Regions from separate parts of the Terrabacter sp. NPDC000476 genome, predicted to be linked through region 1. Evidence: riboswitches for the same ligand, from Rfam matches in the RefSeq annotation. Region 1 holds a riboswitch; the other holds the start of a gene.
The links. Region 1 has a riboswitch for cobalamin ahead of ABT295_RS03725 (SCO2322 family protein). Riboswitches for the same ligand answer to the same signal wherever they lie in the genome.
Positions count from the first base shown of each region.

Region 2: linked by a shared signal. The riboswitch ahead of ABT295_RS14005 (CbtB domain-containing protein) and the one ahead of ABT295_RS03725 (SCO2322 family protein) in region 1 are both predicted to bind cobalamin.

Region 1 covers NZ_JBEPDF010000001.1:794,279-801,197, forward strand. Annotated here, with positions in the region: gene ABT295_RS03705 (dipeptidase) at 1-874, opposite strand, end outside; gene ABT295_RS03710 (DUF3043 domain-containing protein) at 1,018-1,596, shown strand; gene ABT295_RS03715 (serine hydrolase domain-containing protein) at 1,642-3,012, opposite strand; gene ABT295_RS03720 (hypothetical protein) at 3,009-3,224, opposite strand; cobalamin riboswitch at 3,249-3,407, shown strand; gene ABT295_RS03725 (SCO2322 family protein) at 3,497-4,246, shown strand; gene ABT295_RS03730 (energy-coupling factor transporter transmembrane component T) at 4,265-5,341, shown strand; gene ABT295_RS03735 (ABC transporter ATP-binding protein) at 5,338-6,919, shown strand, end outside.
Region 2 covers NZ_JBEPDF010000002.1:333,530-340,448, forward strand. Annotated here, with positions in the region: gene ABT295_RS13970 (4Fe-4S domain-containing protein) at 1-74, shown strand, start outside; gene ABT295_RS13975 (precorrin-8X methylmutase) at 65-739, shown strand; gene ABT295_RS13980 (precorrin-2 C(20)-methyltransferase) at 736-2,265, shown strand; gene ABT295_RS13985 (GNAT family N-acetyltransferase) at 2,321-2,788, shown strand; gene ABT295_RS13990 (hypothetical protein) at 2,829-3,722, opposite strand; gene ABT295_RS13995 (hypothetical protein) at 3,920-4,315, opposite strand; gene ABT295_RS14000 (CbtA family protein) at 4,312-5,091, opposite strand; gene ABT295_RS14005 (CbtB domain-containing protein) at 5,093-5,302, opposite strand; cobalamin riboswitch at 5,333-5,528, opposite strand; gene ABT295_RS14010 (cobalt-precorrin-4/precorrin-4 C(11)-methyltransferase) at 5,587-6,351, opposite strand; gene cbiE (precorrin-6y C5,15-methyltransferase (decarboxylating) subunit CbiE) at 6,348-6,919, opposite strand, start outside.

The DNA of each region.
Region 1 (6,919 bases):
TCCACAGCCGGGAGAGGATCGAGCCCGAGCCGATGAGCGAGACGCCGTCGAGCAGCCCGGACTCCTCGCGGAAGCGGGCCTCGTCGTAGTCGAGCTCGGCGGCGGTGGACTCGTCGAGCCCCTGGACGGCGACGTTGCCGGCGTCGTCGTGGAGCGAGGACAGCAGGCGCACGAGCGCCGTGACCGCGTCGGGGGCGGCGCCTCCGAACATGCCCGAGTGCACCGAGTGGTCGAGCGTCTCGACCTTGACCACCGCCCGCACGCCGCCGCGCAGGGTGGTCGTCAGGGCAGGCGTGCCGATGTCCCAGTTGCCGGAGTCGGCGATGACGATGGCGTCGGCCGCGAGCCGGTCGCCGTGCTTCTCGAGGATCGTGCCGAGGGAGGGCGAGCCGGACTCCTCCTCGCCCTCGACGAAGACCGTCACGTCGACGGGGAGGTTCCCGGCGTGCGCACGCAGGGCGGCGACGTGGGCCATGACGCCGGCCTTGTCGTCGGCCGCGCCCCGGCCGTAGAGGCGCCCGCCGCGCTCCTCGGGCTCGAAGGGGGCGCTGTCCCAGTCGGCGTCGTCGCCGGGGGGCTGCACGTCGTGGTGGGCGTAGAGGGTCACCGTCGGCGCGCCCTCGGGACCGTCGAGGTGGCCGATGACGGCCGGTCGGCCACCCTCGACGACGACCTCGACGTCGAGGCCCTCGCGGCGCAGCAGCTCGGCCACGGCCTCGGCGCTGCGCGCCACCTGGCTCTGGTCGAACGACGAGGCCGACACGCTCGGGATGCGCACGAGCTCCTCGAGGTCGGCCCGCACCTGCGGCATGAGCTCTGCCACGCGGGCGCGGATCTGCTCGATCTGGTCAGGGGTCAACGTCGCGTCAGTCACGCCTGCGACCTTACCGACCGGCGGGTCCGGTGTGCCGGGCGGTGGCCGGGCAGCGGTCGCGCGGTGGTTCGGTGGTGGGCAGACGGTGGTCCGCCGGCCTGCGCGATGCGGGGCCCGGGCCCCGTTCGGCTTAGAGTGACACCGTGTTCGGACGCAAGAAGACCCTCAACGACGAGCTCGCCCCCACGGTGACGGCCGACCCGGCCCGCCCCGGTGCGAAGAACCGCCCCACGCCCAAGCGGCGCGAGCAGGAAGCCCTCAACAAGCGTCCGCTCATCGTGACCGACCGCAAGGCGGCCGGTGCCCAGGACAAGGCGGCCCGCCGCGAGGCGATGGCCAAGCAGCGCGCCGGCATGATGACCGGCGACGAGAAGTACCTGCCGGCCCGTGACAAGGGCCCGCGTCGCCGCTTCATCCGCGACACGGTCGACGCCCGCTGGAACATCGGCGAGTTCATGCTCCCCGTCATGCTGCTCGTGCTGCTGCTCAGTTTCGTGCGCACGAACTGGGCCCTGCTCATCGTCTTCGTCATGGTCTACGGCCTCATCCTCATCGCGGTCGGCGACGCCGTCCTGATGTGGCGTCGCACGCGCCGCAAGGTCGAGGACAAGTTCGGGGCGGCCGAGAAGGGCGACGCCTGGTACGCCATCATGCGCGCCTTCCAGATGCGTCGCACGCGCATGCCGAAGCCGCAGGTCAACCGCGGCGAGCACCCCGCCTGACAGCCGCCGCCTGAGCGCCGCCGCCCGACCGGGCGGCGGCCCAGCTCAGGCCTGGAGGTCGGCGAAGGCGAGCGGGGCCCGCGTCACGGCGTACGTCGCGAAGTAGAGCTTGGCGACCGAGCCGTCCGCGTCGCGCACCACCTCGAGCACCTCGCCGCGCTCGCGGCCCTCGACGGCCCGGAAGCGGTCCGGGCCCTCGGCGGCATATCGCGTCTCGGACAACGGGTCATGCTCGTCGAGGCGTGACCACAGCCCGCCGTCGCGCACGAAGAACGTGAGCGGCGAACCCTCCGACCACCAGAGCCCGAGCAGCTCGGCGAGCGCGGGCTGCTCCGACTCGGGCACCCAGGGCGCCGGGGCCGACGGCTCGGAGTCGAGCACCGCCTCGACGAGGTCGGTCGCGAGCGCGAGGGTCAGGGCGTTCGACGTCGCGTTGGCGAAGACGACCGCCCCGATGCCGTTGCGCCGGCGCACCCGCAGCCCGGTGAGGAAGCCGGGCATGGCACCGCCGTGGCCGACGAACACCCGGTCGCCGCGCCGGCCCATGCCGAAGCCGAGGCCGTAGGCGCCGCCCCACCCGTCGACGTCGGTCATGATGATCGGCCGGCACATCTCGTCGATCGTCTCCGGCCGCACGACGCGGTCGTCGGGGCGCGCGACGTAGGCGGCGTAGCGCGCCATGTCCGCGACCGTCGACCAGAGGCCGCCGAGGGGCGCCGTCGCGTTGAGCGTGAAGAGCGGCTCCTCGCTCGCCGTGCCGGCGTAGGGGTCGACCTGGTAGCCGATCGCGCGATCGGGCGCCGGCACGAGACCGGTGCGCGTCATCCCGAGCGGCTCCAGCACCCTCTCCTGCACGACGTGCTCCCAGTCCTGCCCGGTGACGCGCTCGACGACCTGGCCGAGCAGGCCGTAGGCGAGGTTGGAGTAGTGGAACGCGTGGTGGGCGGGCAGCACCTGCTCCGCCTCCTCGACGCCCGCGAGGAAGGCCTCGCGCTCCGGGGCCTCGAGGCTCTCCCAGATGTTGCCGACGGGCTCGCGCTGGAGGCCGGATGCGTGAGCGAGCATCTGTCGCAGCGGGACCCTTGCGTGCCGGGTGCCCGGCAGGTAGGTCTCCAGCGTGTCGTCGAGCGACAGCCTGTCCTCGTCGCGCAGCGACATCACCGTCAGGGCCGTGAAGGTCTTGGTGACCGAGCCGATCATGAACTGCGTGTCGTCGTCGGCGGGCGCCCCGGCGCCGCCCGCAGCCCCCGGCGCGCCGAGCCGGGCCGACCCGACGTGACCCGACCACACGAGGTGCCCGTCCCGCACGACACCGGCGCTGACGCCCGGCGACCGCCAGGAGCGCTGCGCCTCGGCGACGCGGTGGCGCAGGTCGCGCGCGAGCGCGTCGGAGAGCGGCTGCACCTCAGCGCTCACTCGGCCGCCCGCAGGCTCATCGGGCCGTAGACGACGGCGTCGTCCTCGCGGAGCGTGACGGACTCGACCCCGGCGGCGACGAGGTCGCGCCACGACTCGCCGAGGTAGTTCTCGGCGTCGCTCTGCGTCGGGAACGTCGTCGAGCTCAGGGCCTCCCCCGTCATCGGGTTGCCGTGGGCGTCGAGGTACAGCCAGGACCAGTCAGCACTCATGCCCGCCACCCTACGGGTCGGCCGTTTGACGCGCGGGGTGGCCGCGTGCCACGGTTCGCGTACCGAAGGACGATGGGGCAAGCCGGTGGGAATCCGGCGCTGACCCGCAACCGTGACGTCACCCGCAGCCGAACGAGGCGCGGACGACCAAGTCGGAAAACCCTCGTCCTGCCGGCTCCTTTGTCAGTCTGTCGTGGAATGCGGACCGGAGTCACCCGCCGGGGCCGCGCCAGCGCAGACCCGACACGGTGTCCGACCGCGAGGAGGAAACCGTGTCCCCTGTTCGTCGTGCCCCTCTCCGGGCCCTGCTCGTCGCCCTCGTCGCGGCGTGCCTCACCGCCCTCACGGTCGGGCCCGCGCAGGCCGCCGCCTACCGCTACTGGGGCTTCTACCAGCTCACCGACGGCGCCTGGGCCTTCGCGCAGAAGGGCCCGGACCAGACGGTGCCCAAGGACGGCAGCGTCGAGGGCTGGCGCTTCGCCGTCGCCGACGAGGCCTCCACCCGCTACCCCCGCGCCGTCCTCACCTTCGACGCGCTCTGCGCGAGCACGCCCGCCGAGTCGGGCAAGAAGCGCGTCGGCCTCGTCGTCGACTTCGGCCGGTCGGCCGACGCCGCCGACGCCGCCACTCCCCCGGAGCCCAAGGCCCTCTGCGCGGTCGTCGCGAGCGACGCGACGAGCGCCGCCGTGCTGGCCACCGCCGGCGACGTCCGCGTCGAGAAGGGCCTCGTCTGCGGCATCGCCGGCTACCCGGGCTCCGACTGCGGCGGCGCGGTCAAGGAGGTCACCCCGGAGGCCAAGGCCGCCGACCAGCCGGTGACGATCGCCGGCCCCGGCGCCACCCCGACGGCCGGCGCCACCCCGAGCGGCTCGGCCACGACCGCCGGCGACGTCGCCGCGGCGCCCGCGTCGTCGTCGACGGGTGGCAGCACGACGGCATACGTCGTCGGTGGCCTGCTGCTGCTCGCGCTCGTGGCCTACCTCCTCGTGCGCAGCCGCGCCCGGGCCCGCCGGGACGGCTGAGCGGGGGTCGGCGCCGCGATGGCGCAACGGGCGCGACTGCAGCACCCCGCAGCCTGGTGGCTGTGGGGGCTCGGTCTCGCCACGGCGGCGTCGCGCACGACCAACCCGCTCCTGCTCGTCGGGGTCATCGGCGTCTGCGTCCTCGTCGTCGCCGAGCGCCGCGACCCCGCCGTGGCCAACCCGCTGCCGGCCTTCCTCGCCATCGGCGCTGTCGTCGTCGCGTTCCGCGTCGTCATGACCGCGCTGCTCGGCAACGGCATCGTCGGCGGCACCGTGCTCTTCACGCTGCCGCAGGTGCCCCTGCCGGAGTGGGCGGCCAGCATCCGCCTCGGTGGCCCGGTCACGCTCGACGCGATCCTGTATGCCGTGTACGACGCCCTCCGCCTCGCCGCAGTGCTCGCGTGCCTGGGTGCGGCGAACGCGCTGGCGAGCCCGCGCCGGCTGCTGCGCTACCTGCCCGCCACCCTCTACGACGTCGGCACGGCCGTCGTCGTGGGCCTGACCTTCGCGCCGCAGCTGCTCTCGGACGCGCGTGACGTGCGCGCGGCCCGCACCCTGCGCGGCCGCGACGGCCGCGGGGTGCGCGAGCTGGCCCGGCTCACCGTGCCGGTGCTCGAGACCGCCTTCGAGCGCTCGCTCGGCCTCGCGGCGTCGATGGAGTCGCGGGGCTACGGCCGCTCCGTGCGGTCGAGCTCCACGTCACGCCGCGCCGCCACCACGCTGGCCCTCGTCGGTCTCGTCGGCGTCGTCGCCGGCCTCTACGGGCTGCTCGACGCCTCCGCCGGCGGGCTGCTCGGCCTCCCGCTGCTCGCCCTGGGTGCCCTCGTGGCGGCGTCGAGCCTCGCCGTCGGCGCCTCGCGCGACGGGCGGTCGGGGCACCGGCGTGACCGGTGGGCCTGGACCGAGACCGCGACCGTGGTGGCCGGAGCCGTGCCGGCGGCGGCGCTCGTGGTCGCCTCCACGCGCGGGTGGGACGGGGTGACGCCCGCCCAGCAGGCCGGGCTCCCCGCCGTCCCGCTCATCGCCGTGCTCGCCCTCCTCGTGGCCGCGCTGCCCGCGTGGCTCACCCCGATGCCCCGAGAGGTGGCCCCGTGATCACCTTCGACCACGTGTCGGTGCAGTATGCCGACGCAGCCGCTCCCAGCCTCCGCGACGTGACGCTGGAGGTGCCCGAGGGCGAGCTGGTGCTCGTCGTCGGGCCCACCGGCAGCGGCAAGTCGACGCTGCTGCGCACCATCAACGGGCTCGTGCCGCACTTCAGCGGCGGCACGTTGCGCGGACGGGTCACCGTCGACGGCCTCGACACGGCGGAGCACCGGCCGCGCGACCTCGCGACCGTCGTCGGCCTCGTCGAGCAGAACCCGACCTCGACCTTCGTCACCGACGTCGTCGAGGACGAGGTCGCCTACGGCATGGAGACGCTGGGTCTCGACCCGACGACGATCCGCCGCCGCGTCGAGGAGACCCTCGACCTCTTCGGCCTCACCCCGCTGCGGGCCCGGTCGTTGCGGGCGCTCTCGGGCGGGCAGCAGCAGCGCGTCGCCATCGCGGCCCTCTTCGCCGCCGGGCCGCGCGTGCTCGTCCTCGACGAACCGACGTCGGCCCTCGATCCCGTTGCGGCAGAGGAGGTCCTGGCCTCGCTCCACCGCATCGTGCACGACCTCGGGGTCACGGTCGTGCTCGCGGAGCACCGCCTCGAGCGCGTCGTGCACCACGCCGACCGGGTCGTGCTCGTCGACGACGGGCGCGTGTCGGAGCTGCTCGACCCGGCCGAGGCGATGCTGCGCTCGCAGATCTTCCCGCCGGTCGTCGGCCTCTCCCGGCTCGTCGGGTGGTCGCCGACCCCCCTGTCGATCCGTGACGCGCGGCGGAAGGCCGCGACCCTGCGCGACACGCTCGGCGCGAGCACGCCGCGGCCGACGGCCGACCTGCGCCTCATCGGGCCCGGCGACGCCGTGGCGGTCACGGGGCTCACGGTCTCGCGCGGCGGCCGGGTCGTGCTCGACGGCGTCGACCTCGACGTGGCCCGCGGCTCCATCACGACGCTCATGGGGCGCAACGGTGCGGGCAAGTCGACCCTGCTCGGGGCGCTGGCCGCCCAGCACCGACTCACGCGCGGGCAGGTGCGCCTCGGCGCCGACGGCGTCGACCCGCATGCACGGAGCCCGCGTGAGCGCGTGCGCACCGTCGGGCTCGTGCCGCAGCAGCCCGAGCTGCTCCTCTACGCCGACTCGGTCGCCGCGGAGTGCACCGCCGCCGACGAGGACTTCGCCGTGCCGGCGGGCACGGCCCGGGCGGTGCTCGACCGGATCTCGGACGGTGTCGACCCCGACCTGCACCCGCGCGACCTCTCCGAGGGGCAGCGGCTCGAGCTGGCCCTCGCCGTGATCCTCGCCGGCTCCCCCGAGGTGCTCCTGCTCGACGAACCGACGCGAGGCCTCGACTACGGCGCCAAGAAGCGGCTCGGCGAGGTGCTCACCGGGCTCGCCGCGCAGGGCACCACCGTCGTCCTCGCCACGCACGACGTCGAGCTCGCGGCCGAGGTGGCCGACCGCGTCGTCATCCTCGCGGACGGGGAGGTCGTGACCGACGGGCCGGCACGCGAGGTGCTGGCCTCCTCCCCCGCCTTCGCGCCACAGGTCACGAAGGTCCTGCTCCCGCAGACGTGGCTCA
Region 2 (6,919 bases), on a different contig from region 1:
ACGCCGCGCTGCAGCAGCTGGCCGCCCAGTCGGCGAAGGACGGATCTCGGAGGGTGGAAGGACCATGGACCTGAGGACGACGACCGAGTCGGCACGACCGCCGACACGGCGCTACGAGTACGTGACGGACGGCGCGGAGATCTACCGCCGGTCGTTCGCGACGATCCGCGCGGAGGCGCGCCTCGACCACCTGCCCCAGGACGCCCGCGTCGTCGCGGTCCGCATGGTGCACGCGAGCGGCGACGTCGACCTCACGGAGCAGATCGCCGTGCACCCGCGCCTCGTCACCGCCGCCCGCACCGCCCTCCGCAACGGCGCGCCGATCCTCACCGACGCGCACATGATCGCGAGCGGCATCACCCGGGCGCGACTCCCCCGCGACAACGATGTCGTCTGCACGCTTCGCGACGAGCGTGTGCCGGAGCTCGCGCGGCGTTGGGGCACCACACGATCCGCAGCCGCCGTGTCGCTCTGGGGAGATCGCACCGAGGGCGCGGTCGTCGCCATCGGCAACGCCCCGACGGCGCTCTTCCACCTGCTCGAGTCGATCGCCGACGGCGGTCCCCGGCCGGCCGCGATCGTCGGCATCCCCGTCGGGTTCATCGGGTCGGCCGAGTCGAAGGTCGCGCTCGCCGGCAACCCCTTCGACATCCCGTGGCTCGTCGTGCACGGACGCCGCGGCGGGTCGGCCCTCGCCGCCTCGGCCGTCAACGCCCTGGCCCGCGAGGAGGAGCTGTGACCGGCACGCTGCGCGGGGTCGGCGTCGGCCCCGGCGATCCCGAGCTCGTCACCGTCAAGGCGGCCCGGCTCATCGGTGCGGCCGACGTCGTCGCCTTCCACAGCGGGCCGCGGGGCGACTCGATCGCCCGCCGCATCGCCGCCGGGTACGTCCGCGACGGCGTCGTCGAGGAGCTGCTCGCCTACCCCGTGACGACCGGGTCGACCGACCACCCGCTCGGCTACCACGGCCTCATGGCCGACTTCTACGACGCGTCGGCCGAGCGGCTCGCGGCCCACCTCGACGCGGGTCGCGACGTCGTCGTGCTCGCCGAGGGCGATCCGCTCTTCTACGGCACCTTCATGTACCTCCACGACCGCCTCGCCCACCGCTACGACACCGCCGTGGTGCCCGGGGTCACCTCCGTGAGCGGGTCGGCCGCCGCCGTCGCCACCGGCCTCTGCCGGCACGAGGACGTGCTGACGATCCTGCCCGGCACGCTGCCCGTGCCCGAGCTCGCCCGGCGCCTCGCCGACACCGAGGCCGCGGTCGTCATGAAGCTCGGCCGCACCTTCGAGAACGTGCGCGAGGCGCTGCGCCAGGCGGGTCGCCTCGACGAGGCGCGCTACGTCGAGCGCGCCAGCTCCGACGCGGAGCGTGTGCTCCCCGTCGCCGACGTCGACGCGGCGACCGTGCCCTACATGTCGATGGTCGTCGTCCCCGGCAACGACCTGCGAGCCGACGCAGCCGGCCGTGCGCTGACGTCGCCTGCTGCGGAAACGTCTGTGCCGCATACGGACCCATCAGGTATGTCGCGCGGCGAGGTGGTCGTCGTCGGGCTCGGGCCGGGTCCCGACCGCTGGCTCACGCCCGAGGTGTCCGAGGCCCTGGCCGAGGTCGACCACGTCGTCGGCTACGCGCCCTACGTCAACCGCGTGCCGCAGCGCGAGGGCCTGACCCGTCACGCGTCGGGCAACACCGTCGAGGTCGACCGGGCCCGCCACGCGCTCGAGCTGGCGCGCGCGGGTGAGCGGGTCGCCGTCGTGTCCGGTGGCGACGCCGGCGTCTTCGGCATGGCCTCCGCCGTGTTCGAGGCCGCGGACATCCACGGCTACGGCGACGTGACCGTGCGCGTGCTGCCGGGGGTCACCGCCGCCCAGGCCGTCGCGGCCCGGGCCGGCGCACCGCTCGGGGGCGACTTCGCGATCCTCTCGCTCTCGGACCGGCTCAAGCCGTGGGAGGTCGTGGAGCGCCGGCTGCGCGCGGCAGCGGCCGCGGACCTCGTCGTCGCGCTCTACAACCCCGCCTCGCGCAGCCGCACCGAGCAGGTCGCCCGGGCCCGTGAGGTGTTCCTCGAGGAGCGCGACGCCGACACCGTCGTCGTCGTGGGCCGTGACGTCGGCCGGGCCGAGGAGTCGCTGCTCGTGACGACGCTGCGCGAGCTGGATCCCACCACGATCGACATGCTGTGCCTCGTCGTGGTCTGCGCCTCCGGCACCCGCGTCACGGAGGCCGGGCAGGTCTGGACGCCGAGGTTCGTCCGCTGAGCGGGCCGCGCCTCATCCCCGTCACCAGGCGGGGGCGGCTTGCTAGGTTCGCCCGATGCAGCTGACACGGATCGGGCCGGACGACTGGGAGACGTTCCGCGAGGTGCGGCTCCGGTCGCTGTCCGACTCGCCCGCCGCCTTCGGTTCGCGGCACGAGGACTGGGTCGACGCGCCCGAGGAGCGCTGGCGGGCCCGCCTCACCGACGTGCCGCTCACCCTCGTCGCGACCGACGGGGAGGCCGTCGTCGGCGTGGCGAGCGGCTCCCCCGAGGGCGAGCGATGGGTCGAGCTGATCTCGATGTGGGTGGCACCGGAGGTGCGCGGCACGGGCGTCGCCCGAGCGCTCATCGACGCGGTCGCCGCCTGGGCCGACGAGCAGGGCCGGGGCACGTGCCTCATGGTCCGGCACGACAACGACCGGGCCCGTGCGGCCTACGCGCGCGCCGGCTTCGTCGACCGCGGCGTGCCCGACGACTGGCCCGACGACGAGCCGCCGGAGCACCGGATGGAGCTGCGGCGCTGACGCGCGCCGCAGCTCCATCCTCCCCCTCGCCCCTGCGCGGTCAGCCGCCGATCGGCGTCGGGTTCGTCGGGTCCGGGGGCACCGGCAGCGAGCCGCGGACCTGGTTCTGCGCCTGGCAGTCCTTCGTGCAGTTCGTCGCGCCCTGGCTCAGCTCGACGGCGTCCTCGCCGAGCACGCCGCCCATCCGGCCGCCGGAGGTCACCGTCCACGTGGTCTCCGTGCCGGTCTGCGAGGTCTTCGTCGCCACCTGCGGGCTGTCCTTGCCGAGCAGCATCTCGTGCGCGCCGCTCGGGCTCTGCGCCGACGACACGGCGTCGACCCCGTTGCCGAAGTTGACCTTTCCGGTGAACGGGTTGACGAAGTAGAAGAGCGTCGGGCCGAGCCGGTGCGTCAGGGTGACCGGCGTGCCGTACTCGGGCTCCATCTGGAAGATGCCGCCCTGGGGCGCGTCCTTGGCCTGCACCTTGAGCTTGCCGCCGGCCGTGCGGAACGTGGCGACGAGCGCGTCGTCCCGCACCTGCAGGTCGAGCACCGGCGTGGCCCGCTGCGCCGGGGAGAGCGTCGGCACCTTGCTCGCGAAGACGACCGTCGGGCTCGTCACCATGCGCTCCGCGGAGGGCGCACCGGTCAGGGTGTAGTCGTAGACGCCGAGGGTGGCCGGGTCGATGGTGAAGGTCGTGTGCACGCCGCGCACCGTGACGACGCCCTGCACCCGCGCGCCCGACACCTTCGCGTCCTTGCCGGGGGCCGGGTCGTACGTCGTGCCGTTGACGGTGACGGAGTAGTTGCCGGTGCCGCCCGCGGCCGCGGGGCCGCCGTCGTCGCCCGGCTCGCCGCCCTTGGCGACGGCGGTGCCGGTGAGGCTGAGGCCGAGCAGGGTGCCGGCGGCGAGGGCGGCGCCTCCGCGCCGCAGTCCCCGAGTCGTGGTGCGCATGGGTGGTCCCTTCCATGGGTTCGTCGTGAGGCACCCGGTCGGGTGCGTCACGACGAGCCAAGCGGAACCGGGGTACTAGTCGAAACCCGGACGAAGGTACTAATCCGACCATCGCCGGTGCGCGGCTGCCGCCCCTCACGGCCGGACCGCGGAAGGTCGGTGCCCCTGGGCGGGGTCCGACCTTCCGCGCTCCCCGGTCAGACGGTCGCCCACGTCGTGGCGAGCCCGCTCGGCGCGAAGGACGCCTCCGTCACCGCGCCGGGGGTCTCGGCGATGCCCGGCCCGCCACGCACGACCCACGCGGCGACGGCGTCGACGATGGCGTCGTCGAGCACTCCGCGCACCCACACCGGCCGCCCCCCGGCGCGGCGACCGGAGGGCGACGGCGTCACGACGACGACGTTGGACTCGTCGCAGGCGAGCAGGCAGCCGCTGCGCATCACCCGGGCGTGGCCGGCGACCGCTGCCTCCAGCCGGGCGAGCAGCCCGTCGTGGTCGACACCCGGGTGCTTCGACTCCGTGCCGCAGCAGCAGTCCCGACAGACCCGCACGAGGCACCGGTCCGACCCGGCCCCGCCGACGTATGCCGTCACGCGGGCCCGACGGCGACGTCGCCGTCGCGCTCGGGCACCCTCCCCCTCCGGTCGAGCCGCTCGACGAGGAGCCCGAAGGCGAGACCGAGCGTCAGCCACAGGGTCGCGAGCTGCGCGAGCGAGGCGACGCGGAAGTCCCAGAGCAGGGCCGCAGGAACGTCGGCCGGCACGGCGTCCGGCGAGCCCGGCACGGCGACGAGGACGACCATGACGAGGGCGACCGCGGCCACGACGTCGAGCGCGGAGCGCGTCGGTCGCGACACCCCACGCCGGGCCAGGGCACGGTCCAGCGCCGGCACGACGAGGGCGATCGCGACGCCCAGCAGGAGCACGACGGCGTAGAGCAGCGTGCGCCGCCCGACGGTCTGCGGGTCGCCCACGGCAGGCGGGTTCGCCGGGATCTTGAGGGCGGGCAGGAGGCTCACCGAGGCGAACCCGACGGCGGCGAGGCCGAGGGATCGGCCGACGTCGTTGCCGCCGGGGAGCCGGCCCCTCACCCGGGCGAAGACCACGGCGAAGACGACACCGACCGCGAGGCCGACGAGCACCGACGTGGCGGCGCCGCCCACGACCTGCGCCGTGCGGGAGACGAGCGGCTCACCCCCGCCGTGCGCCGGTGCGGACGAGCCGCCGTGCACCGAGCGCAGGTCCTCGACGACGAGGGCCCGACGGATGACGGGCTCGACGACGAGCCAGATCGTGACGGCGGCCGCGAGGCCGGCGAGCACGCCGGCACAGACCCCGCGCCGCAGCACGGAGCCGAAGCTCGGCCCCACCTCAGTGGCAGGGGACGCCGAGAGCGTGACGCGCGTCGTGCGTCAGCTCGTGGAGCATCTCCGCAGCGGGAGCGCTGAGCAGCGCCCCGTTCTCCTGCGTGACGACGTAGACGGCGAAGACGGCGACGGCGAGCAGCAGCCAGGCCCACGCGGGGACCTGGATCGACGCGCCGGACCGGCTGGAGGGGACGACGGATGCAGCAGTGGTCATGGCAGAGTGACCCTTTCTTTCCATGCCTCGTGGACAGATCGCGCCGCAGCCGGTCTCCTGGCTTCCAGATCGTCACGCCTCCCCAGCCTTCCCAGCGACCGTGCGCCGGCGTGTGCCGGCCCGAGGTCGCCAGTGGCGGTGTCGGGGACTTGCTCCCTGGTCACAGTGGCGAGGACCACGTCGGAATCACACCGACTTCCCGTGCACTGCGGCACCCGCATCCTGACACACCCGCTCGCCACGCGCCATGGGGACCTCGGCGAGAGCGCGAGTTCGTATGCGGCTCAGCCGTTTTCGCGTCCACCTGAGATACGCGTGCCATAGAGGTGCGACTCGGCGAAGTCGTCGTGGTCGCGGGCACCGAGCGCCCTCCCGACGAGGATGACGGCGGCCTGCCGCAGGTCCGCGGCCTCGACCTGGTCGGCGATGTCGGTCAGGGTGCCGCGCAGGACGAGCTGGCTCGGCCGCTCCGCGTCGGCCACGACGACCACCGGGCACTCGGCGCCGTAGTCGCCGACGAGCGACGCGGCGAGCGACCGGGTGTGGCGGATCGCGAGGTGCAGCACGAGCGTCGCCCGGGACCGCGCGAAGTGCGCGAGCGACTCCGTGGACGGCATCGCCGTGGAGTCGCGGTGCACCCGGGTCAGCACCACCGACTGGGCGACCTCGGGCACGGTGAGCTCGCGGCCGACGAGGGCCGCCGCCGCCGCGTAGGCCGGCACGCCCGGGGTCACGTCCCAGGGCACACCCAGCCGGTCGAGCCGGCGCGTCTGCTCGGCCACGGCGGAGTAGAGCGAGGGGTCGCCGGAGCACAGGCGCGCCACGTCCTGGCCGGCCTCGTGGGCGCGCAGGCAGTGGGCCGTGATCGCGTCGAGGTCGAGCCGCTGCGTGTCGACGAGCTCGGCCCCCTCGGGGCAGTGCGCGAGCACCTCGGCACCGATGTAGGTGCCGGCGTAGAGGCACACGGGCGCGGCGGCGATGAGCCGCACGGCGCGCACGGTGAGCAGGTCGGCCGCACCCGGGCCGGCGCCGATGAAGTGGACCGTCACGGGACGACCTCCGGATCTCGTGTGGGGACAGGGCGTTCGACGCTCCACTGGACGATCGGCCGGGCCGGCTTCCAGCCGTGCAGGCGGCCGATCGGCTCGAGGTCCTCGACACCGATCCGGCTCACCGAGCCGCCGAGTCGCGTGCGCGCCTCGTGCAGCAGCAGCTCGGTCTCGACGGTCACGCCGTGCACGACGAGGCGGCCACCCGGTGAGAGGGCGCTCCAGCACGCGTCGAGCAGCTGGCGCGTCGCGCCCCCACCGACGAAGACGGCGTCGGGCCGGGGCAGCGCGGCCACGGCGTCGGCCGACGCGGCCTCGACGACGTGCAGGCCGGGCACGCCGAGCCGTCGGGCGTTGCGCCGGATGCGTTCGGCGCGGCCCGGGTCGCGCTCGACGGCGTGCACCTCGTTGCGCGGGTGCGCCCGGGCGAACTCGATGCCGACCGACCCGGCGCCCGCGCCGAGGTCCCACAGGACGTCGCCGGGCTGCGGCGCGAGGTGGGCGAGCGCGGCCGCCCGCACGATCCGCTTGGTCAGCTGGCCGTCGTGCTCGAACGCCGACTCCGGCA